One region of the Bacillus sp. A015 genome, then DNA from elsewhere that is predicted to be linked to it. Evidence: riboswitches for the same ligand, from Rfam matches in the RefSeq annotation. Region 1 holds a riboswitch; each other region holds the start of a gene.
What was found. Region 1 has a riboswitch for S-adenosylmethionine ahead of metK (methionine adenosyltransferase). Riboswitches for the same ligand answer to the same signal wherever they lie in the genome.

Region 1 (7,312 bases):
GACCCACTCAATTGAAATGAGTCCACCCATGCTGTGCCCAAGTAAAAATGTAGGAAGCCTGAATGACTTCGCATGTTCGATCCATTCATCAACTGTATCAATGTATTCTTGAAAAGAGCGGATGTGGCCGCGCGCACGTGTTGATGTCCCTTGCCCAGGCAGGTCACCCATGATGACGTGATAGCCTGCAGTTCGCCACATTTCGATCAGCCATTTATATCGGCCATGATATTCACTAGCACCATGTACAATCACAATTGTACCAACTGGTCTTTCAGCATGCCAAGTCCACAAAGTAAACACCTCACAAATGTTGTATTAAGAAAGGAAGTCGAAAAAGTGATTTATCCATATCATCAGTTTACACCTGAGATTCATGAATCGGTCTTTGTTGCAGATAACGCCACCATTACTGGCGATGTCATGATTGGAGAATATTCGAGCGTTTGGTTCCAAACCGTCATCAGAGGCGATGTCGCTCCAGTGAGAATTGGAAAAAACGTCAACATTCAAGACTTATCCTGTCTGCATCAAAGTCCTGGAAAAACACTTCTTATTGAAGATGGTGCTACCATTGGACACCAAGTCACATTACATAGCTCAATCATTCGAAAAAATGCCCTCATTGGCATGGGGTCCATCATTCTCGATGGTGCGGAAATTGGCGAAGGTGCCTTTATCGGTGCAGGAAGTCTTGTCCCTCAAGGAAAGGTCATCCCAAAAGGATCACTCGCTTTTGGCCGTCCAGCCAAAGTGATTCGACTGTTAACAGATGAAGATATCCAAGACATGGACCGGATCCGCAGAGAATATGTAGAAAAAGGACAATACTATCGTTCCCTTTTATCCCGTTAACATCATACGTGTATCTTCACTTTATCATGTTTTTTTCAGGATATTAAGCAATAACTATGAACCGCTTGTTATTTTACCCTTTTCCACTACTTTCTATCATGACAAAAAAGGTTTTCAGCACAAAGCTGAAAACCTTTTTTCATTAACTAAAGATGACTTCTTTTGGTTGGTGATTCAACTGCTCTGGATCAATACTGCGCTCCACATAAATGCTGTGCCAGATCATAAAGATCAGGACTGTCCAAATCTTACGGCTATGATCTGCTTTGCCAGCACAATGTTCATTTAATAAATCAAGAACATATTGCTTGTTAATGTATTCATCTGTTTGACTGTTTTTAATGATATCTTTCGCCCAAGCGTTCATCTCATTTTTCAGCCAATGACGAATTGGAACAGGGAAACCTAGCTTCTTGCGATTTAACACGTGGTCTGGCACAATGCCTTCTGCTGCTTTACGCAATAAGTATTTCGTTGTGCCGTCTTTTGTTTTCAGCTCTTCTGGAATTTTAGAAGCCGCTTCAAATACGACCTTGTCAAGGAATGGAACACGAAGCTCAAGAGAGTTCGCCATTGTCATCTTATCTGCTTTAAGCAAGATGTCTCCGCGCATCCACGTATGAATATCAACATATTGCATTTTGTTAATATCACTGTAGCCTGCACTTTCCTCGAAGTATGTTTTCGTCACGTCACGATATGTGATGTTCGGATCATACTGCTTTAAGAGGTTTTTCTTCACTGGCTCTTCAAAGATTTTCGCATTGCCGATATAGCGTTCCTCTAACGGCGTACAGCCGCGAACGATAAAGCTTTTCCCTTTCATTCCTTCTGGCATTAAACGTGCCAGACGAAGAAGAAGCTTTTTCAGCATAGAGGGAACAGATTCAAATGGCTTTAGAGAAAGAGGTTCGCGGTAAATATTATATCCACCGAACAGCTCGTCCGCTCCCTCACCAGAAAGAACAACTGTGACTTGTTTCTTCGCTTCTTTTGCGACGAAATAAAGTGGAATCGCCGCCGGATCAGCTAAAGGATCATCTAAATGCCAAACAATCTTCGGAAGCTCGTTCATATATTCCTCAGGGGAAATGACGGCATTAAAGTTTTGTAAGCCTAGCTTATCAGCTGTTTCCTTTGCCACATCCACTTCACTAAAACCATCCTGCTCGAAGCCAACAGAGAACGTCTTCAGCTCAGGGTGAAATTCCTTTGCAACAGACACGATGAAAGAAGAATCAATACCGCCAGAAAGGAATGAACCAACAGGTACATCACTTCTCATGTGCACTTTCACAGAATCATAGATTGCATCGCGCACTTCTTCTATTAATTTCTGTTCTTGAGTTTGTTCAGGCTTGAATTGAACCTTCCAGTAAGTCTTAAATTCCATCTCCTTGCCCGGGCGAAGTGTAAACTGATGACCCGGCTCCACCTTGTGCACCTTTTGATCAAGTGTATTTGGCTCAGGAACGAATTGGAAAGACATGTATTGCTGCAGAGAGGTCTCATCAAATAAAATGTTCTCATTTACAGCCATTAAACTTTTGCGTTCAGAAGCAAAGTACACTTGCTCTTCCATTTGTGTAAAATAAAGCGGTTTGATGCCAAAAGGATCTCTTGCGCCATATAATAACTGCGCTTCTTTATCCCAAATTAAAAAGGCAAACATGCCGCGAAGCTTAGAAGCAGCTTCTTCTTTATAGTGACGATATGTGGCAAGAAGTACTTCTGTATCAGAGTCTGTGCTGAACGTATAGCCCTTTTTCACAAGCTCTTCCTTCAGCTCCACATAGTTATAAATTTCTCCGTTGAAAATAATCCAATATTTCTCATCTTCATAAGAAAGCGGCTGCTTTCCATGTTCAACATCTATAATACTTAAACGTCTAAATCCAAATCCTACATGCTCATCATGGAAGTACCCCTCATCATCCGGACCACGATGAACGATGAGACGATTCATTTGTTTAATTAACTCTTCCTGCTCAGTAGTTTCGGACAATGGACGGTGATTAAACACACCAACAAACCCACACATATTATTGCCTCCACGTTATGTTATTTCTAAAAGTAGACCTATAATTAGACAGTATTTTGTCCGATTTCGTTTCACATTTTTACGCTTTTTGTAGAATTTTTTTTAATCAAAAGGAAAACCGCTTAAAATAAGCGGTTTTATATGTTGTTATTGTCCTAATGCTTCCTTGCGAAGCGTGTCGGCTTTATCCGTTTTTTCCCATGGGAGATCTAAGTCGTGACGGCCAAAATGTCCGTATGCAGCTGTTTGTTTATAGATCGGACGACGCAGATCGAGCATTTGAATAATGCCAGCCGGACGTAGATCAAAGTTCGCACGAACCACTTCAATTAATTTTTCTTCAGAAGCTTTTCCTGTTCCGAATGTATCAATTGAAATCGATACAGGCTGTGCAACACCAATTGCATAAGCAAGTTGCACTTCACAAGAATCTGCAAGGCCAGCTGCTACGATGTTTTTCGCTACGTAACGAGCAGCATATGCCGCAGAACGGTCAACCTTTGTTGCGTCCTTACCAGAGAAAGCACCGCCGCCATGACGAGCGTAGCCGCCATACGTATCAACGATGATTTTACGTCCAGTTAAACCAGCATCCCCTTGAGGTCCACCGATGACAAAACGGCCTGTTGGATTAATAAAGTATTTTGTCTCTTCATCAATCAGTTCACTTGGAACCACAGGGTGGATGACATGCTCTTTTAAGTCGCTTTGAATTTGTTCAAGCGTCACTTCTGGTGCATGCTGCGTGGAAATAACCACTGTGTCAATACGAACTGGTTTGTTTTGTTCATCATATTCAACTGTTACTTGTGTTTTTCCGTCTGGGCGAAGGTATGCAAGTGTTTGATCCTTGCGTACTTCTGTTAAACGACGAGATAATTTATGCGCTAGTGAAATCGGCAGCGGCATCAGCTCTTCTGTTTCGTTGTTTGCAAAACCAAACATAAGCCCTTGGTCACCTGCACCGATGGCATCAATTTCTTCTTCAGTCATTGTTCCTTCACGTGCTTCAAGCGCTTTGTCTACACCTTGCGCAATATCAGCAGACTGTTCATCAATTGATGTAAGCACCGCACATGTTTCCGCATCAAAACCATATTTCGCACGTGTGTAGCCAATTTCCTTAATCGTGTCACGTACCGTCTTTGGAATATCGACATAAGTAGACGTTGTAATCTCACCGCTTACTAATACGAGACCGGTTGTTACAGAGGTCTCACAGGCAACACGTGCATTTGGATCTTTCTTTAAAATTTCATCCAAAATGCTGTCTGAAATTTGATCACAGATTTTATCCGGATGTCCTTCTGTCACTGATTCTGAAGTAAATAAACGACGATTTTGACTCATAATGGCTATTTCCTCCTGTACAAGGCCACATCATCCCAAGATGAGGCCTCCGATATGATACGGAACTCGTTCCCTCTTATATGAATCGTTTATATTAGAGATGTTATTGGCAATTTGTTCATATGATATCTCAAAAATAAAAAAACCATTTCCTTCATTGCGAGGAAAGGGTCTGAGATCGCATGCCTTTCACTCTTATCGCTCAAGGTGTTCTTGTACCTTGCATCAGGTTAGCACCTTGGTTTCTCAGCATGTTCATGCCTTTTTCATAAGAAACCGGTTGCTGGGCTTCATCGGGCCTGTCCCTCCACCAACTCGGGATAAGAGTATCCGTTCAATAAGATATCTTATCTTAAACCCTTGCGTCATGTCAATGCTTCATAGGAATTATCTCTCCTCTTTTTTCACCTCACAATTAGCATCACCAAAAAGCATATTTTCATAGCAGAAATGAAAAAACACACACAAAAATATTTAAATAGTATAGACTATTATTATCAATGTGTTATACTAATCGAAACAAACAAATTCAACGGTAAAGGAAGGGTTTTTTTATGAACTCAGTGGATTTAAAAGAAGATTTGCAGTCATTGCTCTCATTAGAAAATACGCACCAAAATTTATCTGTTCCGAAACTTGTTGAAAAGATTTTGGCACGTAATGAAGGCGTTTTAACATCAACAGGAGCTGTCCGCGCCACAACTGGTGCTTACACTGGACGTTCGCCTAAAGATAAATTTATCGTCAAAGAAGAAAGCTCTGAGCATAAAATCGATTGGGGTCATGTAAACCAGCCGATCTCTAAAGACGCATTTGATCGTTTATATACAAAGGTTGTCTCATACTTAAAAGAACGTGATGAACTATTTGTCTTTGAAGGGTTTGCCGGCGCTGACGAAAGATACCGTATGCCGATTACAGTTGTAAACGAATTTGCATGGCACAATCTCTTTGCAAAGCAGCTATTCATCAGACCTGACGGGTCAACGCCATCATCTAACGAAAAACCTTTCACCATCTTATCTGCACCTCACTTTAAAGCGGATCCTGAAACAGATGGAACAAACTCTGAAACGTTCATTATCGTTTCTTTTGAAAAACGGACGATTCTCATTGGTGGAACAGAATATGCAGGAGAGATGAAGAAATCGATTTTCTCTGTCATGAACTACCTGCTGCCTGAGCAAGATATTTTATCGATGCACTGCTCAGCAAACGTTGGTCAAGAAGGCGATGTCGCATTATTCTTCGGCCTTTCAGGGACTGGGAAAACGACGCTTTCTGCAAGCGCAAGCCGCAAGCTGATCGGAGACGATGAACACGGATGGTCTGGCACAGGTGTCTTCAATATCGAGGGCGGATGCTATGCGAAATGTGTGAACTTAAGTGAAGAAAAAGAACCACAAATCTACAAAGCCATCAGCTTTGGATCAGTGCTAGAAAATGTTGTGCTTGATGAAGAAACTCGTGAAGCGGATTATGATGATACATTCTTTACTGAAAATACACGGGCTGCTTACCCAATCGAAATGATTGATAACATCGTGAAACCAAGTATCGCAGGTCATCCATCTGCCATTGTCTTCTTAACAGCTGATGCATTTGGCGTTTTACCTCCAATCAGCCGTTTAACAAAAGAACAGGCGATGTACCATTTCTTGAGCGGTTACACAAGTAAATTAGCAGGAACTGAGCGCGGTGTAACGTCACCAGAAACAACATTCTCTACTTGCTTCGGTTCACCATTCTTGCCACTTCCAGCTCACGTCTATGCTGAAATGCTTGGCAAAAAAATTGATGAGCACGGCGCAAAAGTATTCCTTGTGAATACAGGCTGGACTGGCGGCGGCTATGGTACGGGCAAACGAATGAATCTTGCTCATACAAGAGCGATGGTGCAAGCAGCGATCGAAGGTGACCTTGACAATGCCGAAATGATCACTGACGACATCTTTGGATTACACATTCCACTTCATATTCCAGGTGTACCAGATGAAGTACTTCAACCTGCTAAAACGTGGGAAGACCAAAATGCTTATCAAGAAAAAGCACACTTCCTTGCCAATGAATTTAAAAAGAACTTCAAAAAATTCAGCCATGCGGCAAGTGACATTGAAGCAAAAGGCGGACCACTCGTATAAAAAGACGAAAGCTGAGGGAATATACCCCTCAGCTTTTTTAGTTTGTTGAATGCAATGACACAAGGCGGTAAGTCACCTTTGTGACATTGTCTGTCAGTTCCAGCTTTTCAACATGTGCTGTCCCTGTTTTTTCTCCATCTTTTGTTTTGCGCACCTCAAGCGGAATATTTAATGGATAAATGCGGTACCCTTTCTTCATGAGTTCAAACACATTTTCTTCAATTCTTGTCTCATTTCCTTTTGTGACAATCATTGTATTAAATTCAACAGGCATTCCCATAATGAAAATCCCCCTTACTTTCTATATTTCTTTCTACCGTTTATTTTACCACATTTCCGCTTTTTCGGCTGTGCATCCATGTCGTCAGCCTTCTGACAATCTCTCGATTATGCTGAGGCGGGAAATAATGATTGTAGCCGTGAAAATACCATGTTTCCACAGACTTCCCGTGCTTGCGAAGCGCTTCTTCTAATAAATACGCATGCTCAATGGATACATTCTGATCCTGCTCTCCATGGATGATTAAAACAGGCGCTTCCATTTGATCTACAACATTCAATGGCGTTCTGTCCTCGTATGCCTCAGGTACCTTGTGCGGCGGACCGCCTATCACGCGCTTCATCATTCTTCTCATATCGACACGCTCTTCATAGGTGAGCTTCATATCACTTACACCTCCCCATGTCACAAAGGAAGCAGCCTCCTGTTTCATTTCAACAGCAGTCCAAATGCCCATAATACCACCGCGCGAAAAACCAAAGATATGAATACGATCCTGCTTTACCTTTTTGTGATGCTTCAACAGCTGAAATGCAGCGAATGCATCTTTCCGATCCTCTCCGGCAAAATCCTCGTTTCCTTCGCCTCCTTGATTCCCTCGGTAAAAGGGAGCAAAGACAACAAAGCCTTGTGCTGCAAATTGCA
Region 2 (7,312 bases), on a different contig from region 1:
ACTTTTTTCATAAAACCAGGCTTTCTAAACCCTTTTGCAAAGAAGCCAGAAACCAAGATAAAGGCCGGCATATGAAATGTATAAATCAACTTGTATAAGTAGAGCAGCCAATCATTATCATGGATGAATGATCGTAACAAATGACCAAAAACGACTAGAAAAATCAGAAGAAATTTCGCATTATCAAAATAATTATCTCGTGAAGATGCCATAACATCACCTTTCCTGCTTCATTTCAAACATAAACGTTCTATGTCCACTGTTCCCTCATTTGCCCCATTTTAAAATACATTTTGGCTCATTTCGCTATTTGATTTGAAATTGTAGAATGGTTGTAAAAGAAGCGTAAGAAAAGAGATTCATTATACAATCGTGTCATCCGCATGAAATAAATTAAACAGTCTTCGTGTAAAAAGTTATCTTTTTTTATGAGTCGAATGAAGGAACAATGAAAATATTGTAGAAATATTGTAGAGGAATGAGGCTGGAAAAGGAGTGTAAGAGAATGACTGAAACGCTCGATGGCAAGCGATTAATCCCCGCGGGAGATATCAGAAAATTAGAAAAAGAGAACGAATATTTGCGAACTGAGTTGATGCAGCAAAAAATGCTGTTAAATAAGACGTTAGATTCCATTTTTATATTTGATCAGCACCTCAACATTATCCAAGCCAACGAAGCGACATGCAGGCTTGTACAGACACCGAAAGAAGACCTCCTCAATAAATCCGTTCTAGATTTCCTTTACGGCATCCCGAAAGATAAAATTGAATGCTCACTCGAGATTTTTTTTCGAAAAGGTACATTAAAAAGAGAAATCTCCATCCAGCTTGAAAATGGCGAGACAAAATACATTGAATTTGTCGCAGAACATGACGCCTTGAATCAACAATATATTGTGGTGATGCGAGATATTTCTTCAAAGAAAATCTTAGAACGAGAACGCTCCATGAATGAGCAGCTGTTCAAAGATTTGTTTGACCGAGCGATTGATGGTATGGTCATTTTTGATCAGGATGGCTGCATGATCGACGCCAATCACTCTTTTTGTCAGAGCTTTGAGCTTCAAAAGACAGATTTAACAGATCGCTATTTAAATGAATTTGTCGAAGAAGAAAATCTTCCAGCCTTGCAGCACCTTTTAACGTCATTAAAAGAAACAGGGAAGGCAAAGGGAGAGCTTCCCGTTACCCTTCAATCTGGTCAGCACAAATTATTCGAACTGACCATTACATCAAATGTCATGAGCGGTTTTTATATGTCCATCATGCGGGATATTACAGAAAAAAGGTTAATGGAAGAGAAGCTGTTAAAAAGTGAAGAACGCTTTAGAGAAATATTCGAAAATGCGATGGATGCTATCATCATATGGGCGGACGATGGAGAGATTGTGAGAGCCAATGAATCGGCCTGCCGTATTTTTGAATTACCAATGCATCAGCTGATTGGCAAGAAACTCACAGACTTTCTCGTCAAATCTGATAAGAGATATAGACCGACAAGAAGACGTTATATCAGGAATCATGAAATAAGGGAAGAACTCCTGTTCAGAATGGCAAATGGTCAATTTAAAGAGCTTGAGTTCACCTCAAAGCATGCGGTATTAGAAGGACAGCACTTAACCATTTTACGTAATGTCAGTGATAGAAAGCGAATGGAGCAGGAGCTTCGTGAAAGTGAGCTCAAATTCCGTAAAGTATTTAATGGGTCAATGGATGGCATTGTTCTTTTCGATAATCAATACCGGATTATTGATGTCAATCCTTCTGCAAGCGAACTGCTAGAACTGAAGGACGATCATTTAACTGAAATGAATCTCTTTCATATACTTGCCCCATATCAAATTGAAAATTTAGCACAGCCCGCTCAGGCAATGTCATTAGATGAGATGGACAATGAGGTTCCGTTTGTGCTGAGCCACCCAGATCAGCGCATACTGGAATTCTCTTTTAAACGCAATATTATTCATAACATGAATCTAGCGATCTTTAGAGATGTGACAGAGCGGAAGGAATTAGAAGAGCGGGTGAGAAAATCAGATACACTTCATGTGGTCGGAGAGCTTGCCGCTGGAATTGCACATGAAATTAGAAATCCGATGACGGCATTAAAAGGCTTCATTCAGCTGTTGAAAGGAAATATTGAAGGGGAGTATTCACTCTATTTCAATGTCATCACATCAGAGCTAAAAAGAATTGAATCCATCATTACAGAATTTTTGATTTTAGCGAAACCGCAAGCCATTGTGTATGAAGAAAAAAATGTGGTGCAAATTGTAAAAGACACGATGGATCTTCTGCACGCACAGGCGAATCTTGGCAATGTCCAAATGCACCTCAATGTCATGGATGAGATTCCGCTGATCTACTGTGAACAAAATCAATTAAAGCAAGTCTTCATTAACATTTTAAAAAATGCAATTGAAGTGATGCCGCGGAAAGGAAATGTATTCGTGAGCATTCAGCGGAAGGGCGAGGAGCATATTGTCATTTCATTGCGTGATGAAGGCTGCGGAATGACAGAGGATAAGCTAAAGCGTCTTGGTGAACCATTTTATACAACGAAAGAACGAGGAACTGGACTTGGTTTAATGGTTAGTTATAAAATTATTGAAGAGCATCAAGGAACCATTGAAGTAGAGAGTGAGGAAGGAGTAGGGACGGTTTTCCACCTTACACTGCCACTCAGGCAACAGAAACAAGAAGGAGAGCTTTAATATGTATTATACAGTCTATAGCGCACCAATCGGGGCATTATACATACTAGAAAAAGACGGTGTCATTATCGAAGTGGTGTTTGATGATGAACCGTTCTTGACAAAAAAGCAGGCAGCCGATCTAAAAAAAGAAGATACGTTTGTTTTACGAGAAGCGAAAAAACAGCTTGATGAGTATTTCAAGGGAGATCGTAAAGTATTCGATCTTCCACTCAAGCAAGCTGGCTCTCCATTTCAAGAGCAAGTGTGGGAGGCACTTTCGGCTATTCCATACGGTGAATCAAAAAGCTATGCAGACATTGCAGAAGCGATTGGCAATCCACAGGCCGTCAGAGCCATTGGACAAGCCAACCGGCGCAATGCCTTGCCTATTTTTATCCCGTGTCACCGGGTCATTGGAAAAGACCGGTCTCTCACGGGCTATGCAGGAACGAAGACAGATATGAAAGCGGTTCTGCTTGAATTAGAAGGCATCCCATTTGTTCAAAAATAAATCGATTGACCTGTTCCAAATGTTTAGCAAACGACATATCCTTTTATTAAGCTAAAAAAGTTGGTTGAGGGAAAAAGGAGGGCGCTAGGATGTTTTGGGGCAAAAAAGATAAAATGTATGCTGTCACGTCACTATGTGTCAAAATGAACGTTTTGACAGAGGAACAAAAAAAAGAAATTTTAGCCAAAACGATCGAAACAAAAAAGCGCGGTGCTCTTAAATGACAAGAACACGGCGCTTTTTTGTGATCAGAGTGAGATGCTTTCAGTGAAAAGTGCATCAATCTCCTCTGTGTAATTGGAAGTGATAATTCCTTTCTCTGTAATGATACCTGAAATGAGGTGGTGGGGAGTGACATCAAAGGCGGGATTAAATACCTGAACATCGGGCGGTGCAATTTGTATGCCATTTAATTCCTTTACTTCCAGCGGGTCGCGCTCTTCAATCGGAATATCTGTCCCATCGCGGGTCGATACATCAAAGGTCGAAAGTGGTGCTGTCACAAAAAACGGAATTTGAAAGTGTTTAGCCAGAATGGCAAGACCTAACGTTCCAATCTTATTCGCTGTATCTCCATTTCGAGCGATTCGATCAGCTCCAACAATGACAGCAGAAATTTGCTTTTCTTTCATCGTATGGGCTGCCATGTTATCTGTGATGAGCGTCACATCCACACCACCCTGCATCAGCTCCCATGTCGTCAGTCGAGCGCCTTGAAGAACGGGGCGTGTTTCACAAGCATAAATGTGAAGATCGAGATTTTTCTTTTTGGCTAAATAAAAAGGAGCAAGCGCTGTTCCGTAACGGCTCGTTGCGATGGAGCCTGCATTACAAATGGTCATAATACGGTCACCTGATTTAAAGAGCTGGAGAGCATTTTGACCAATTTGCCTGCATGTTTCTTCATCTTCGATTTGAATTTGAATGGCTTCATGGACAAGATCTGTTTTGGCTGCATTCACCGAAGCAGCACGCTCAATGCGCTGAATCAGTCGGTCTAATGCCCATGCAAGGTTCACAGCGGTTGGACGAGCACTGTTTAAATATTCTTTTAGTCGAGCGACTTCTTGTTGAAAGACATCAATGTCTTCTGTATCAATCTCTTGAGCACTCAGCGCCAGCCCAAAAGCTGCTGTAATGCCAATAGCAGGTGCTCCGCGTACTTTTAACGTCACAATCGCATCATACACATCTTCTTTAGTAAATAAATGCTCAAATACGGTTTCGGCCGGTAATTTTTGCTGATTCAAAATGTTAATATGGTTTTCTTCCCATTCGACGGAACGGGGAACTTCAAATTCTTTAGACAAAACCCGTCACTCCTTTACAGATTGCTGGAATAATGCGACGAGGTCAGACGCTGTTTCCACTGCATGATATTGTTTAATGAATGTTTTGCCGAGCGTAAGTGCTGCTTTTTTCTGCTGAATCCGTTTAGTTGATGATGGAATCGCATCAAGATCAGCTGCATGAGCAAGACCAATGGTTCGGCGAACAAGCTCACAGCCGGCAAAGCCTGCCGCTTCTTTTAAAATCCGGTCAAAGGTTGTTTCTAAAAAGCTGTCCGATACACTAAACGCTTCAATGCTGTCTTCTTTCCATGCCTTTGTGAACACTTCTTTGAATGTTGCCCACACATTGACGACATGGTCAAAAAGGTGCTGCTGTTCTTGTTCATTCTCATGAGATAAAGCATTCAGGAACAGATTGGAAATGAAGTGACCGATATCGAATCCGAAAGGACCGTAAAAAGCGAATTCTGGATCAATGATTTTCGTTTCCGTTTCGTTTGCAAAAATACTTCCAGTATGAAGATCTCCATGAACCAGTGTTTCAGCTGAGGTTAAGAAGATACGCTTCAGCTCTGCGGCTTTTGCTTGCAGTTCAAGATCAGCCCACAGTGCTTTTGCATCTTCTCTTAATTCCTCTTCGAAGTCATTTGTTTCACTATCAAAGAAAGGGTCTGTGAAGACGAGCTTTTCTGTGATGTCACAAAGATCAGGGTTCGTAAACTGCTTCACGAATTGTTTTTTGATTTTAGGATTTGTGGCAAAGTCAGATGTGTAAAATAGTGTTTTGCCTAAAAATTCACCGACATGATCTGATAAATGCGGATATTGTTTTCCGGCAATTAGCCCTTTTCTGACGATTTCTAAGTGTGATAGATCCTCCATTGCTGTCACAGCAAGAGCTGTATCAGAATAATAGACTGCTGGTACGAGATGCGGCGCATATTCTGACTGCTTAATCAGTGCAGCACTTTCAATTCTTGCACGATCTAATGTAAGCGGCCAGCTCTCCCCAACCACCTTTGCATAAGGCAGTGCCTGCTTGATGATCAATCCTTTTTCACGTTTGTGATCAAAAATATGAAAGACGTAATTTAAATTCCCGTCACCGATTTCAGTACATGTCAAATGACTGCTTTCTTGGATCAAACCAAGTCTAATCGCCAGTGCAACTGCCGAGCTCTCTGTTAATTCTTCATATGATGCCGTAAGTGTAACCAATTGCTTCCCCTCCAAATCATATAAAAAAGCCTCTTTCTCCTGAGAGAAAGAGGCTTGATAGCGTGTATGCTCTAAGCCTCTCTTATCTCTCAGCACATACGTCTGATGGAATTAGCACCGTGCCCTATAAGACAATTGTCTTGGCGCTGTACTTGCTGCGCCCCACTTCACAGTGGTATTAACGGTCGGTTGCTGTTGGGGTCAAAAGGCCAAATCCCTCGCCCAACTCTCGATAAGAGAAATCAATATGTAATTGTTTTGTCTGCATGCATTTCTTAATTCAAGATATTATCAGAGCTGCTCTTCACATGTCAATCTTTTTTCAAAATTGCTTTACAATTCATAAAACAATCCATTACAGTGAGTGTATTGTCACGTAACTTGAATAGAAGGTGAAAAAATGGAATTCCAGCAATCAGATGTGTTGAAACATTTACCGAAGCAGTTTTTTGCGTCGCTTGTCCAAAAAGTGCAGAAAAAAGTGCAGGAAGGAGCTGATATCATAAATTTAGGCCAGGGAAATCCTGATCAGCCAACTCCTCCGCATATTGTAAAAGCCATGCAGGAAGCGGTAGCAAAGCCCGAAAATCATCAATACTCCTCTTTTCGCGGAACAGCAAAACTAAAAAAGGCCGCCGCAGCCTTTTATGAAAGAGAATATGGTGTCACGCTTGATCCGAAGACAGAAATCGCCATATTATTTGGGGGGAAAGCGGGACTAGTTGAGCTGCCGCAATGCTTACTGAATCCAGGTGATACGCTGCTTGTCCCAGATCCGGGTTATCCTGATTACTGGTCAGGCGCTGTGCTTGCTGGAGCTCATATGGTCACCATGCCTCTTCTTGAACAAAATGATTTTTTACCTGACTACCATCTATTGCCTGAGGCTGATAAGAAAAAGGCAAAATTGATGTACTTAAATTATCCAAACAATCCGACTGGTGCCACTGCAAGTCGTGCATTTTTTGAAGAAACCGTTACGTTTGCGAAAGATCACAAATTGTGTGTTGTCCATGATTTTGCATATGGCGGCATTGGATTCGATGGAGAAAAGCCGGTCAGCTTCCTGCAAATAGATGGAGCAAAAGAGACGGGTATTGAAATTTACACATTGTCCAAAACATATAATATGGCCGGCTGGAGAGTTGGTTTTGCAGCAGGGAATGCCTCTGTCATTGAAGCCATTGAGCTTTATCAGGATCATCTGTTTGTGTCACTGTTTAAAGCGACTCAAGATGCAGCGGCAGAAGCACTTCTAAGCGATCAAACGTGCGTACAGGTGCAAAATGATCGGTACGAAAAAAGGCGGAACACTTGGATTGCTGCATGCAAAGAGATTGGGTGGGACGTAAGCGCACCAAAGGGATCATTTTTTGCCTGGTTAAAGGTGCCTGAAGGATATACATCTGAAACTTTTTCTGATGTATTATTAGAGAAAGCACATGTTGTCGTTGCACCGGGAAATGGCTTTGGTGCTCACGGTGAAGGCTACGTCCGAGTTGGTCTTTTAACAAGTGAGAAGCGGTTAAAAGAAGCCGCAGAGCGCATCGCTGCCTTGCAGCTATTTGAAAAAAGCCATTGACAACGCAAAAA
Region 3 (7,312 bases), on a different contig from region 1:
ATCTCGTTTTGGTTGTTTGTCCGCACAGAGGAAGACACAAGTGACCCGTTCTTATTGTAAAGGTAGAGGTCGAAATCATTTCCAGATTTCACATTCACGAGTTTAATAGAAAAGCGGCCATCTGCTCCATCAAATTTGGAGCTGGTGAAACGGTAAAAATCGATGTCATCCATAGAAGAGATACTGCCCTCATGATATAAATACGTTTTACTCAGATGAAGGGAATGCTGTAAGAATTGAGCTTTTTCCATCGTATCATTGTTTGCATAATCACTGTCAGGGTACAGGTGCTCTAATTCTTCCGTATAATATTTTGTTTGTTTCGTAGAGGCTTCACTTGCTTGTGCAGGTGATTGAAAGAGAGGTGTAGCGATGAAGAGGCCGGTAAGCAGTAAAATCCCCATTTTCTTTTTGAACATGACAAACATCTCCTTTTAAGTGAATGACTTTCATTTGTAATATCGGTAAATAAGAGTAAAAATTGATATTTGTACCAATCTTTATCAAAAAAAGAACCTCCAATCACGGAGGTCCTGCATTAATGAACATTAAAATATCGAGCTTCAGGATGAGAAACGACGATCGCTGAAACAGATGCTTCAGGTTCCATCATGAAGCCTTCTGTCAGATGGATGCCGATTTTTTCAGGCTGAAGGAGCTTGAACAGCTTTTCTTGGTCTTCAAGATTTGGACACGCTGGATAGCCGAAGGAATAGCGCTGCCCTTGATATTTGGCCTGGAACCGCTTGTCCATTGTGAAATCGACTGGGTCAGGGAAGCCCCATTTGTCACGAATCACTTGGTGGGTTCTTTCAGCTAAGCCTTCTGCAAGCTCAAGCGCCAGTGCTTGGACAGCATGCATTTTTAAATAATCACCTTCTTGCTTAAATTGCTGCGCCACTTCACGTATGCGCGCACCAGCTGTGACGGCAAATAAGGCGATATAATCTTTCTCATTTTCTTCGCTTTTCCGCACATAGTCTGAAATGGAGCGGTATGGAAGTTTCTCCTGTCTTGGAAATTGAAACGTTTCAATGATGCGATCAGGCGCTTCCGGATCATAAATATGCAGATCATTCCCGTTTGAACTGGCAGGGAAGAATTGATAAACAAATGCCGGTGCAAACCAGCCTTTCTCTCTGCCTTCCTGAAGAAGGTCTGTGACAAGCTGTTTTAGCTCCAATGCTTTTGGATGCTGTTCAGCTAATAATGTTTTGACCTTTCCTTTTAAGCCGAGGTGATGACCAATAAGCATTTGCTCATTCACATAAGGCATAATATGATGCAAATCGATGTCACGCACATAATGGCGTTTTGTATTTTCTGGCGTGAAAATGGGTGCCTGCGGGAGTGCCGCGCGTTTTTCCAGTAATTCAATGACGGCTTTTGGCTGTTTCACTTCTTTCTCTTTGATAAGTGCCTCTTGTTCCGCTGAGGGCTTTGTTTGAAATTGAAGAGGGTTTGCTTTTAACTCATTGGCTAATGACAGGCCGTCCATTGCATCTTTTGCATAAAGAACGGGTCCGTCATAATGAGGCGAAATTTTCATCTTCGTAAATTTCCGTGAAAGAGCAGCACCGCCGACCAAAATGGGAACGGAGATGTTCGCTTTTTGTAAATCTTGAGCGGTCAGTACCATTTGCTGTGCTGACTTGACAAGTAATCCGGATAATCCGATCATATCTGGTTTTTCCTTTTGCACAGCTTCGATCAATGTTTGAGGTGTGACTTTGATCCCGAGATCGACCACTTGAAAGCCATTATTGCTCAAAATGATGTCGACAAGGTTTTTCCCGATATCATGGACATCTCCTTTAACCGTCGCAAGGAGAATCTTCCCTTTGCCGCTTGCATGCTGCTTTTCCATATATTGCTCAAGATACGAAACAGATGCTTTCATGACCTCTGCCGATTGAAGCACTTCAGCCACAATCAATTCGTTTTGATTAAAAAGACGTCCAACTTCAGCCATTCCCTGCATCAAGGGTCCATTGATGACATGAAGAGGCGATTCGAATTGGTCTAAGGCAAGGGACAGATCATCAATCAGCCCTTCTTTTGTTCCTTCGACGACGTATAGTGCCAGCCTCTCATCAAGCGATAAGGAGACCTTTGGTTTTTTCTCCGTTTTCTTTTTCCCGCGGTAAAATTGGGTGAATTCGGCAAGGGTTTGATCATTTGTTTCATAAAGTAATGTTTCAGCTAGCTTGATTTCTTCCTTTGGAATTGAAGCGAAACGTTCAAGTTTTTCAGTATTAACGATTGCATAATCAAGTCCTGCTTGGACGCAGTGATACAAATAGACGGCATTCAAGACCTCTCTGCCAACAGGCGGGAGTCCGAAAGACACGTTACTAATGCCTAAAATCGCGAGACACTCAGGCAGTGTTTCCTTGATCATTTTGATGCCTTTGATCGTTTCTTCAGCAGCGCCAATATACTGCGCGTCTCCAGTGCCTACTGGAAAGACAAGAGGATCAAAAATAATGTCACTTGCAGGAATTCCATATTTCTTCGTTAGCAATTCATGGGAACGTACGGCAATCTCGAGCTTTCGTTCTGCTGTCACTGCCATCCCTGTTTCATCGATCGTTCCAACAACAAGTGCGCCGCCATATAGTTCACAAGCGGAAGAATCTCTTCAAACCGCTCTTCGCCATCCTCTAAATTAATGGAATTGATGATGGCTTTCCCTTGAGAATACGTAAGTGCTTTTTCAATCACGTGTTTATCCGTTGAATCAATGACAAAAGGAGCTTTGATCTTTTTCATGGCTTCTTGTAAAAAGCCTTCCATGTCAGCTGCTTCATCACGGTCTGGATCTGCTAGACACACATCAATGACGTGAGCGCCATTTTTCACCTGAGCACGAGCAATTTCTGACGCCTCTTCAAACTTTTGTTCAGCAATCAGCCGTTTGAATTTCCGGGAACCAATGACATTTGTCCGCTCACCTACAAAAAGCGGACGCATTGCTTCTTCATAAATAAGGGGTTCAATTCCTGATACGGTATGCTGTGATGATTCATGAACCATGCTGCGCGGCTGGAGCGAGCGCACTTCGTCTGATAATGCCTGAATATGTGCAGGTGTTGTTCCGCAGCAGCCCCCGACGATATTTAACCAGCCTTCCTGTGCAAAGGCGGCGATTTTTTTAGCAAGGGAAGCAGGGGATTCGTGATATTGTCCTTCTTCATCTGGGAGACCAGCATTTGGATAGCAGCTAACAGCTGACTTTGCGATGGAGGAGAGTGTGCGGATATGGTCTGTCATAAATTCTGGACCAGTTGCACAGTTTAGGCCAACGCTGATAGGTTTCATATGCTCAAGAGAGATATAAAAGGCCTCAATATCTTGACCAGCAAGGGTGGTGCCCATTGGTTCAATCGTACCTGATACCATGAGTGGTAATTGAATGCCGGTCGCGTTAAAGGCTTCCTGAATGCCCTTGAATCCAGCTTTTACATTCAGCATGTCTTGGCTTGTTTCTAAAAGAAGGGCATCACATTTGCCGTCAATGAGTGCGCGGGCCTGCTCCTCATAGTTTGCGACGAGCTCTTCAAAGGTTGTGCCGCCTGTCACAGATAATGTTTTAGTTGTAGGCCCCATTGCGCCTACAACAAAACGAGGCCACTCCGGTGTGGAGAAACGGTCTGCTTCATTCTTTGCCAGCTGAGCAGCTCGTGCATTGAGTTCATAGGCGAGATGGCCAAGCCCGTATTCATCGAGAACAAGTTTCGTAGCGCCAAATGTATTTGTCTCAATTAAGTCCGCACTTGCTTCAAGATATTCCCGGTGGATTGTGGAGATGATGTGAGGGGCTGTCATGTTCAAATATTCGTTACAGCCCTCATACTCTTCTCCGCCAAAGTCCTCTGCTGTGAGATTGGCGTTTTGAATCATTGTGCCCATTGCACCATCAAGGACGAGGATGCGTTTCTTGAGCTGTTCAGTGATAGTTGGCATGTACGTTTGGCTCCTTTTCTTTCTGATGGATGTAGGTTGTCAGTTCTGCTGTTAAATCTGATCGAAGGAAAGGAGTAATTAAATAAATGCCATTAAACAATTCGCAGGCCGTATCTAATAAAGACCGGGCAATCGCTAAGCCTTCTGTTCGCTGCTTTTCCTTATCCTCGCCTGCCTTGGCCATGATGTCACGAATCGAATCAGACAATTTGATGCCCGGAATTTCATGGTGAATAAACTCTGCATTTCTGCTGCTTGTTAACGGCATAATGCCGATGTAAATCGGTTTATCCAAATGACGGCTTTCCTCATGAATTTTCACTAGCTGTTCCTCTGAATAAACAGGCTGTGAGATGAAATAATCAGCGCCGTATTCTATTTTTTTCTCAAGACGTTTTACTGCTTTATCGATATGACGCACATTTGGATTAAACGCGCCAGCCACTGAAAAATTGGTCTTTTTACCAAGCGGCTTCCCTGAGAAAGAAAGTCCTTCGTTAAACTGTTTGATCAAACGGATCAAATCAAAGGAGGTTAAATCATAAACAGATGTTGCACCTGGGAAATCACCAATTTTAGACGGGTCGCCTGTGATGGCTAAAATATCGGTTAATCCGAGAGTGTCGAGTCCCATCAAATGGGATTGTAGTCCAATCAGATTACGATCACGACACGTGATATGGACAAGTGAACGCATATCAAGCTGCTGTTTCAATAATGCGCCGCAAGCCACATTGCTAATGCGCGGAGTCGCAAGAGAATTATCAGCTAACGTCAGAGCATCAATGCCTGCACTCTTTAATTCATTTGCTGCGACAAGGAATTTTTTGAAGTTCAGCTTCTTTGGCGGGTCCAGCTCTACGATAATCGATCGTTTTTTAACAGCCAGCTCGTCAAGTCCAGGTTCAGTGCGCTGGTCTTGGATCGAAATGATTTCTTCTTTTAATATTTTCACTTCTTTTTCAGTGATCGGTGCTAAATCTTTAACAGCCTCAGCCATTGCGCTAATATGCTGAGGCGTCGTTCCGCAGCAGCCTCCGATAATGCGTGCGCCTTGATTTCTAAACTCTAGTGCACTTTTTCGGAAATAATCATTATCTGTATCATAGACGAGTCTGCCTTCTTCAAGAGACGGGAGACTGCTGTTAGGATAGACAGATAAATGAGAATTTTCCAAAATCGGGACGCCTTCGAGTGCCTGAATCATATGATAAGGGCCCAGCCTGCAGTTGATCCCAACGACATCAGCGCCAAGAGAGGATAGTTCAGATAAACCGTCCTTCAGCGGTGTACCGTCCTGCAAAACACCTTGCTCGTGCATGGATACGTTCATGACAATCGGGAGAGTCGTTTCTTTGCGTGCAATTTCGAGAACGGCCTTCGCCTCTTCCATATCATAATACGTTTCAAGCAATAATCCGTCAGGCTGTTCATTTAATAGGATGTACAGCTGCTCTCTAAAGCTTCGTTTGATCTCGTCTATAGAGTAGGCATTTTTGTTAAACGTTCGAATGCCGCCAATCGTTCCGAGTACATAAGCTGAGCCGGCGGCAGCTTTTGCAATTTGTACCGCTTTTGTATTGATGCGTTTTGTTTCTTCCTCTAAGCCGTAGCGGGATAGTTTAATATAATTCGCACCGTACGTGTTCGTTTGGATGATGTCAGCTCCAGCCTGCACATACGCCTCATGCACTCTTTTCACTTCATCTTCTTTTGATAAATTTAGTTCTTCAAAGCACCGGTCAATGCCGTAAGAGTATAAAAGTGTTCCCATTGCTCCGTCAGCAATCAATACGCGATTTTGTAAGTCTTGTAATAGGCCCATTGTATTCCTCCTTATTTCTATGTAACAAAAAAAGCCTTCTGATAAGAAGAAGACTTTTTGGCTGTATCGTAATTCTTCTCCTTATCTTCCAAGCAGTTGCTTGCTGGATTTAGCACCTTGGTCATAGAAAATACATTTCTACTACACCGGTTGCTGAGGCTTCACAGGGCCAGTCCCTCTGCCTCTCTTGATAAGAAAGCGATATGAACATGTCAATGAATTGAACTTCCATCAACTGTAACGAAAAAATCGGAAATAATCAATGGAAAATTTAAAATTTATCGAAAATTTATAAATTGGACGTCAATCGGCAAATCTGCTTTGCGCATGAGTGAAATGACCTCTTGTAAATCATCTTTATTTTTTCCTGTTACACGCACTTGGTCATCTTGAAACTGCGACTTCACTTTGATGCCAGATTGCTTAATGAGTGCGTTGATCTTTTTGGCATTGTCTTTATCGATACCGCTAATCAGCTTGGCACGCTGGCGTACTGTTCCGCCTAGGGCATGTTCGGTTTTTCCGTAGTCGATGTTTTTAGTTGGAACATTTCGTTTAATCAGCTTTGTCACAAGCACATCTTTTAGCTGTTCAAGCTTGAAGTCATCATCTGAGATGAGAACGAGCTCTTCTTTTTCAAGTGAAATATCACTTTTACTTCCTTTAAAATCATAACGATTTTTAATTTCTTTTAGCGCTGCTTGAATGGCGTTTTGCACCTCTGGCAGTTCCACCTTCGATACAATATCAAATGAACTTTCTTTTGCCATAACACATGACCTCCAAGTATAGATATTGCGTCTATTTTATCATGCAAACAGGGCAAGAAGAAACTTTATCGAATAGACAAATCAAAGAGTTCAGCCGCTTGCGGTATAAATCAAGGGAAGTTTGTCCACTTTAGCTAACAGAACTAGAGATGTTCATGTTGAGAGAAGTATAGTAGAATAAAGTGAATCAAAAGATGAACGAACGCTCTTTTATGGGCAGATAGGAAGGAAGAGAACATGAGACCAGGTGAGCAATTGACCTTGCAAATAGAGAACGAGATGGAGTACGGCTACTTTTTGACAGATGGTGAAGATTCTGTCCTCTTGCACCGCAGTGAGATGACAGAGGATATTGATGACAGGGATGAAGTAGAGGTCTACTTATATGTAGATCATGAAGAAAGACTAGCAGCTACGATGAAAATGCCTACAATCAATGCACATACATACGGCTGGGTAGAAGTCGTAGACGTTGTAGAAGACATGGGCGCATTTGTCGATGTCGGGCTATCAAAGGATGCACTTGTTGCAACAGAACACCTCCCGCCTTTTGAGGAAGCATGGCCGAAAAAAGGAGACAAACTCTACTGTATGCTGAAAGTCACAAGCTACGGCAGAATGTTTGCAAAGCCAGCCACTGAGGATGTGATCAGTGAATTATTCACTGAGGCGCCAGAAACCTTAATGAACAAAGAAATCACTGGGACAATTTACCGCTTAATTGCGACAGGCTCCTTTATGCTAACAGATA
Region 4 (7,312 bases), on a different contig from region 1:
GCAGAAATTATGACTGCCATGCATTACCTCATTCAGCATCCAGAAATCAAGCACGGAAAGATTCGAGTCGCCTTTACTCCAGATGAAGAGATTGGCAGAGGGCCGCACAAGTTTGATGTCGATGCCTTTGGCGCTTCCTATGCTTATACCATTGACGGCGGACCGCTTGGAGAGCTTCAATATGAAAGCTTCAACGCAGCAGGTGCGAAAGTATCAATTAAAGGAAACAACGTCCATCCAGGTACAGCGAAAGACAAAATGGTCAGTGCTGCGAAGATCGGGATGCTCTTTCACAATAAACTCCCTTCAGATGAATCTCCGGAGTATACAGAAGGATATGAAGGCTTTTTCCACCTGACGAAGTTTGTAGGAGAAGTGGAAGAAGCAGAGCTGCAATATATTATCCGTGATTTTGATAAAGAGAAGTTCAACAATCGCAAAGCACTATTTGAAAAGATTGCAAATGACTTAAAAGCGGTCTACGGCGAAAACAGTATCACCCTCAGCATTCAGGATCAATATTATAATATGAGAGAAAAAATTGAGCCGGTTAAACATATTGTGGACATTGCCCATGAAGCAATGGAAAACCGCTCAGTGACACCTGTGATCGAACCTATACGCGGCGGTACAGATGGCTCTCAGCTTTCATATAAAGGTCTCCCAACACCAAACATCTTTACTGGCGGAGAAAACTTCCACGGTAAAGATGAATTTATTTCAGTTGAGAACATGGTGAAAGCAACAGAAGTCATCGTGGAAATCGCACGTTTATTTGAAGAAAAAGCATAGACATGTTTACAACCGTTCCTGTTCGGGAACGGTTTTTTAATAAAAGTTTACAATATTCTGAAACTTTTATGACATTTAATCGTACTAATATAGACAACCCCAGAAAAAATTCTTCTTGACGAGTGAAATAATTGGAAATATAATAGTTAAAAACAACCAGTATTTTAGACCTAAATCAGCGGATCATCTAAACCTTAAGAACTAAACCGATTCTGCTGCTTATTATTTTCAGTTATAAACATCACTCACCCTGTCTACACTGAAAGAATAGGATGAATTGGAGGAATGTCATATGATGATTTTATTGATTATCGCTTCACTTTGCTGCTATTTACTTTTCTCTTTCAAAAAAGATAACCGCACCCAAAAACGAAAAAGCGCAGAGCTTTCGGAGTTTGAAATCTTTCGTATGCGCCGCCACTACAACAGCAAACGCCGCCATCCACTAAACAACGCACCTAAACAAGTATAAATTCAAAGAAAGAGCCTCATCAGGGGTTCTTTTTGTTTGTGTCAGAACATGTTTTAGACACATTAATAAACGACCACATCCAGTGGCCGTTTCTCTTTTTATTTATACACCTTTGCAGGTACTTGAATCATAGGAATTCCTTGATAGTATGGTGCGATTTCATATGGATCAAAGACAACAGCAATCCCCTTTTTCGTGAAGTAATACTGCGTGTTGTAGTTGATTTGAATATCACTTCTCTTCATGTTCGCATAGAATTACTTTTATGCTTCTTTGTATAGTTATAGATATAATCTCTTACTTTTGCTTTCTCCCCTGCTCCTCACCTGGCTGATTGCTGCTGTCCTTCGTGTGTCTTTAGGATCAGCAACTGTCGCAGGTCTCACAGCGGCTGGCATTTCTGCACCACTTATTGGATTAACGGGTGTCAGCCCGGAATTAATGGTGATCGCAACAGGTGCCGGAAGTATTACGTTCTCTCACGTGAATGATGCAGGTTTCTGGATTTATAAAGAATACTTTAACCTGTCAATGGCCCAAACCTTTAAAACATGGACATTGATGGTCACTGTTCTTTCACTTGTCGGACTAGCTGGTGTCCTCGTCGCTGATTTGTTTATGTAGGAAAATAAATTGTAAAAACCATTGACTTTTTCTCGAAAAGATTGAATAATTGTGTTTATTAAGAAAATTGAATCAAAAGGTAACCTTATTAAGAGTGGTGGAGGGACTGGCCCTGTGAAACCCGGCAACCGCTGTTCCTAGGAACAGAATGGTGCTAATTCCTTAAGCAAGCATACGCTTGTTTGAAGATAAGGCAGAGATCTCACAGTATATGATGCTCTTCCTTATCCAAGGAAGAGCTTTTTTATTTGATTTTCAACCTGTAGAAAGAAGGGATTCAGTATGACACAAGTACAAACCATTGGAAAGAGAACAACAAAGCCGCCATTTCGCGCAGATCAAGTAGGAAGTTTACTCCGTTCAGAGCGCATCAAAGAAGCACGCAAGCAAAAAGCAGACGGTACACTGACAGCAGAGCAGCTCCGACAAATTGAAAATGCAGAAATCACACGTATTGTGGAGAAGCAAAAGGAGATTGGATTAGAGGTTGTCACAGATGGAGAGTTCAGACGTGCATGGTGGCATTTTGACTTTCTTGAAGGACTTGATGGGGTCGAAGGATTTGAAGCAGATCAGGGCATTCAATTCCACAACACAACGACAAAAGCTAGAGGTATCAAGGTAACAGACAAGATCGATTTTACAGATCACCCAATGCTAGAGGATTACCGCTTCCTTCACAGCATCGCTGGTGATCATACGGCTAAAATGACGATTCCAAGTCCGAATATGCTCTTTTTCCGTGGAAAGCTTGAAGAAGGGGTGTATGACAGCTTAGAGGAATTCCACCATGATGTGGCACAGGCGTATAAGAAAGCCATCCGTGCTTTTTATGATGCAGGCTGCCGCTACTTGCAGCTAGATGATACGGCATGGGCAGTGTTCTTTTCTGAAAAAGGCCATGAACAAATCAAAGCCTTTGGCCGCGAGGAAGATGAACTTCGTGAGTCGTTTGCAAAAACAATCAATGAAGCCGTTGCCGATCGTCCAAAGGATTTAGTCATCACGATGCACATTTGCCGTGGTAACTTTAAATCAACATGGGCAGCTGAAGGTGGTTACGAAGCAGCCGCAGAAACGATTTTTGCCGGATTAGATCTTGATGGTCTCTTTTTAGAGTTCGACGATGATCGTTCCGGCGGATTTGAACCCCTTCGATATGTGAAGAATTCAAACCTTCAAATCGTACTAGGCCTTGTCACTTCAAAATACGGAGAGCTTGAGCCAGTTGAACAGATTAAAAAACGAATTGAGGAAGCGGCTCAATATGTGGACATTAACCAAATTTGTTTGAGTCCACAATGCGGCTTCGCCTCAACAGAGGAGGGCAACCTGTTAACAGAAGAGCAGCAATGGGAAAAGCTGCGTCATGTGATTGAGATTGCTGATCAAGTGTGGAAATAGGCGGAAACCTACAGAAAAAGCTTACCGTCAAAATAAAGAACCGCTTTTTGGCGGTTCTTTATTTTTTGTCATCTCAATCAACATTATACTAAGTTTAATCGTAATACTTCTATAGTTGAGTTAAGAAGATAATGAACATAAGTTATCTTCTTAAAAACCATCTTTTATACTCATAAGTTGTCTTACAACAAGTTGTGTAGATTGATATACATCTAAGTCATCTTTCTTTCTTGCCAGAATATCCCCTACTGAAATTCCCCTGAAATCGTTTGGCAAATTATTTATCATTGATTTTAATTTTTCTTCTATCTTTTTTCGTTCATTTTCATCCAAAAGATCAATATTCACCAGCTCTCTCCATTCGTCTTTTTGAATCAGTCGATTCCTTAATTCTATTAAAATTAGATCTAGCCAAGCTGGCTGACCGAAGGTAAAGTTTAATGCAATGGTTTCTTCAGAAGAACTAGTTGAATGCCAACAACCTCTTGGAAGAAATAAAAATGAGCCCGTATCTAAAAGCAATTCCCTTCCATTAGATAAATTTTCATCAGGAAATTCACCATTCCAATACGACTTTAATGGATCTGGCAAATGAGGAGCCTCGATTAATTCATAATGTTGAAGTGGATTTATTGTATTAAAATTTTCAGCCAACTTCCATTTCTTTTTCCCTTTAAGTTGAAAAATGAAATTGCAATACGCATCAAAATGTGCTGAAAATCCAGCTGATTCTTTAGCAGCGTACAATACTGCTTTTGCCATTGTTCCCTCAGGCAAACCTAACAGTGACTTTAGTTTGTTAATAGATTCACGAAGCTCTGGTATAAATATATCTGTGAAATCAAATTCTAAGGCAGCTCCTTTTTCATACCAACTCATTGCCTCTTCAGGTGGAACTAAAAACTTGTTAAGGATCCCCCCTGTCTCCTCAATTATTGCATCCCCAACAACCATTACTGGATTTTTATATATCTTTAGAATATTCTCCAAGCTGGATATACTTTCGATTCCAGGAACTGAAAAAAATCGTTCTAAACTTCCTTTGTTATGTAAAAAATAATTTGGCCAATATTCATTTAAAAACTCATCAGAATTCATCTCGTTTAAAACGTCGTCTAATATATTTCCATTTGTTATTTTCATCATTTACCTCCTATGCTTATATTTCCAAATACAATTATACAAAAAGCAAATCCAATTTCAACTAATAATCTTAATATTCAGATAAAAAGAATAGATTATCAAGAGATATCAATAAAAAATAATATGTATACAAGGATCGACAGAATTACTTTTAAAAGACCTATGGACAAATGGAGATTAAAGGTATTATTCGTTAGTACGCATAATCATCACAAACATAAAAGATTATCCTATTCCATTTAGAATACAAATTCAGTGGTTATACAACTCTCTAAAACCATAAACGTCTCTCCAGATTAAAATAACCCATGATTCTAGCCATCTTTTGAATTTTCTCCTATTTCTTTTTCACAAACTCTAATTCTATTTGTAGCAGCGATTTACTCATCACTTTTCACTTTATAGACATAAAAATTTGTCAAAAAAATCATTGTCTAAATATTGAAAAAAATATAAAAAATGTGCTATCATGACTTTCGTTAGGGTATGAAATTGAAATTTAAGACATATATAAGAGGGATATTACATGAAGAAAGTTTATAAAACTCCTCGTCTTGTTGAGATTCGTAATGTAGTTGTTGCTGGTGGACATTAATTTATAAAACCCTTTTAGAAAAGGACAATAAAGGAGGTGAATCACATGAAAAAAGTTTATAAAACTCCTCGTCTTGTTGAGATTCGTAATGTAGTTGTTGCTGGTGGACATTAATCCAATAAAACCCTTTTAGAAAAGGACAATAAAGGAGGTGAATCACATGAAAAAAGTTTATAAAACTCCTCGTCTCGTTGAGATTCGTAATGTAGTTGTTGCTGGTGGACATTAATAACTGTTTTTTCATACCCTAACACTTTATGAAAGGAGTGTACATTCTTTGCTGACTCATGATGAATGTTATTTATATAATGATTTTGTCAAAGAAAATCAACTATACATATACCCGTTGATAGGTAATAAAATTTTAAATCATACCCTTTCAGGTTCTGAAGAGACCATTGTTGATATGGGAACTGGTCCCGGTTATTTAACACATTATTTATGTAACAATTCAAATGCCACTATCTATGCTACTGACATTAATAAAACAATGTTAGAACTAGCCCAAAATCAAATAAATACATGTCTTAATAAAAAAAATGTGATTTTTGAAATACAAGATGTTCATTCATTAACGTATGCAAATGAGTCGATTGATGCACTAGTTTCTTATTCATGTCTACATCATTGGGTAGAGCCAGTAAAGGGATTAAAAGAGTGCTATAGAGTGCTAAAACCGGGAGGTAAAATCATCATTATTGATACTCACCCTATATCTTTACTCTCCTTGAATAGCCTAAAAAAACAAATAGACTCAAAGTATATAAGTATTTTGGAGGAAGCCTTCTTAGAAAGCTATACTGAAAAACATGTAGGTGAAATGCTTACACGGTCAGGTATTTCAAATTATTCATTCCATCCTTTAGAGTTCTCTGTTGAAGAGTTTATGGAAGTTATTGATGAAATTGGAGATATTCCAACAAGTATGGATACAAACGAGCCAAAGCCACAATCTTGGTACCTTGTTATAGAAAAAAAGAATGGAGGGAATTCCAATGGAAAATAATACAATTCTCATAAAGAATCCTGATAATGTTACAAGAAGGTACTTAAAAGGTATCATTATCGAACCAGGCATGTCCCTAAATCAAGTCGCTGCTGATTTTTATGAACGAATTGACGGGCAAAGAGAGTTTATTTCAATAGTAACGGAAATTGCTGAAGAATATGATACAGATGTTCAAACTTGTATCGAAGACCTGCAAGCATTGAGTAAACAATTAATTGAAAAGGAAGTTGTATATGTAAAATGAATAAACTTAATGACGATATTCTAGAAAACATCTATAAAAACATTTCAACTAAGAGAAGCAAAACAATCGTTAATTACATTGCAATGCTAATGGCACTAGCGAGAGATAATGAACTAAACGAGGATGATTTAATTAATTGGATTCACAGTAAATTAAGTGAAATAGGATATTTTCAAGAAAAAAACCGTTTATTTACTCAAAACAAATTAGATGAATTTGTCTTAGAGTTTATTGAAGGAAGAGCACTATTATATGATGATATCAGCATAACTGAAACAAAACAAAACGAATATGTCATCAGTAGCAAACTGTGGTACAAAAAGAATCCACCTGGGAGTTTTTTTTATTTTGGTATTGACCCTGAAGATTTTTCGAACTATGCACAAAAACTTGCTCAAATAAACGCCGAAAAACTAGGCATCTCAATCCATTTTTCTGAGGATCAAGTGAATGACAAAGAAATAGCCCATATCCAGCTGTCAAAAAAATGTTCGCTTTCAAAAGAATTGACAGTAACTCAGCCAAGTTCAAAAGACTTTTCGTGGTTAACATGTTTTTTCAATGAACATTGGGGTGGAACGACTATGGTGTCTAAAGGGACAACTTATAATGTTTTAAATGAAAACATTTTGTTGGCTAAACGTGGAGATTATATAGTAGGAATATTAGTTTACAAAATATTCAAAGAAGAAGCAGAAATCCTGACTTTGGAGGCTCTAGAAAAGTACCATGGTGTTGGAAGTAGATTACTTTTTGAGTTAGAACAAAATCTAAAAACACAAAATATACACTCTATTAATTTAATCACTAGTAATGATAACTTAAATGCAATTAGGTTTTATCAAAGAAAGGGATATTCTTTCAAAAACATCTATATTGGTGCAATTGATAAAGCAAGAATGGTTAAACCTACAATCCCCTCTATAGGAAATTACGGAATACATGTCAAAGATGAATTAGAATTTGAAAAAAGGTTGATACAATGACTATAAAAAGCAGATTGATTGTTATTGCGATTTCACTCGGAGT

Region 2: linked by a shared signal. The riboswitch ahead of mtnK (S-methyl-5-thioribose kinase) and the one ahead of metK (methionine adenosyltransferase) in region 1 are both predicted to bind S-adenosylmethionine.
Region 3: linked by a shared signal. The riboswitch ahead of ACSLGF_RS10900 (bifunctional homocysteine S-methyltransferase/methylenetetrahydrofolate reductase) and the one ahead of metK (methionine adenosyltransferase) in region 1 are both predicted to bind S-adenosylmethionine.
Region 4: linked by a shared signal. The riboswitch ahead of ACSLGF_RS06145 (5-methyltetrahydropteroyltriglutamate--homocysteine S-methyltransferase) and the one ahead of metK (methionine adenosyltransferase) in region 1 are both predicted to bind S-adenosylmethionine.

Annotation. Positions count from the first base shown of each region.
Region 1 covers NZ_JBSPZB010000015.1:74,278-81,589, forward strand. Annotated here, with positions in the region: gene ACSLGF_RS13215 (alpha/beta hydrolase) at 1-294, opposite strand, end outside; gene ACSLGF_RS13220 (gamma carbonic anhydrase) at 340-855, shown strand; gene asnB (asparagine synthase (glutamine-hydrolyzing)) at 998-2,896, opposite strand; gene metK (methionine adenosyltransferase) at 3,044-4,246, opposite strand; SAM riboswitch class I at 4,439-4,573, opposite strand; gene pckA (phosphoenolpyruvate carboxykinase (ATP)) at 4,801-6,387, shown strand; gene ACSLGF_RS13240 (DUF2584 domain-containing protein) at 6,425-6,667, opposite strand; gene ACSLGF_RS13245 (alpha/beta hydrolase family protein) at 6,708-7,312, opposite strand, start outside.
Region 2 covers NZ_JBSPZB010000007.1:83,482-90,793, forward strand. Annotated here, with positions in the region: gene ACSLGF_RS08435 (acyltransferase family protein) at 1-212, opposite strand, end outside; gene ACSLGF_RS08440 (PAS domain S-box protein) at 506-2,716, shown strand; gene ACSLGF_RS08445 (methylated-DNA--[protein]-cysteine S-methyltransferase) at 2,718-3,209, shown strand; gene ACSLGF_RS08450 (hypothetical protein) at 3,299-3,433, shown strand; gene mtnA (S-methyl-5-thioribose-1-phosphate isomerase) at 3,458-4,519, opposite strand; gene mtnK (S-methyl-5-thioribose kinase) at 4,526-5,719, opposite strand; SAM riboswitch class I at 5,800-5,957, opposite strand; gene ACSLGF_RS08465 (aminotransferase class I/II-fold pyridoxal phosphate-dependent enzyme) at 6,120-7,301, shown strand.
Region 3 covers NZ_JBSPZB010000011.1:465-7,776, reverse strand. Annotated here, with positions in the region: gene ACSLGF_RS10910 (anti protein) at 1-419, opposite strand, end outside; partial or broken gene metH (methionine synthase) at 539-3,966, opposite strand; gene ACSLGF_RS10900 (bifunctional homocysteine S-methyltransferase/methylenetetrahydrofolate reductase) at 3,950-5,791, opposite strand; SAM riboswitch class I at 5,870-5,988, opposite strand; gene ACSLGF_RS10895 (YajQ family cyclic di-GMP-binding protein) at 6,070-6,561, opposite strand; gene ACSLGF_RS10890 (CvfB family protein) at 6,799-7,312, shown strand, end outside.
Region 4 covers NZ_JBSPZB010000005.1:78,812-86,123, reverse strand. Annotated here, with positions in the region: gene pepT (peptidase T) at 1-792, shown strand, start outside; gene ACSLGF_RS06160 (hypothetical protein) at 1,085-1,264, shown strand; gene ACSLGF_RS06155 (RsiV family protein) at 1,363-1,509, opposite strand; partial or broken gene ACSLGF_RS06150 (GntT/GntP/DsdX family permease) at 1,571-1,888, shown strand; SAM riboswitch class I at 1,971-2,083, shown strand; gene ACSLGF_RS06145 (5-methyltetrahydropteroyltriglutamate--homocysteine S-methyltransferase) at 2,171-3,292, shown strand; gene ACSLGF_RS06140 (JmjC domain-containing protein) at 3,443-4,435, opposite strand; gene ACSLGF_RS06135 (class I SAM-dependent methyltransferase) at 5,308-6,036, shown strand; gene ACSLGF_RS06130 (PqqD family protein) at 6,026-6,283, shown strand; gene ACSLGF_RS06125 (GNAT family N-acetyltransferase) at 6,280-7,269, shown strand; gene ACSLGF_RS06120 (MFS transporter) at 7,266-7,312, shown strand, end outside.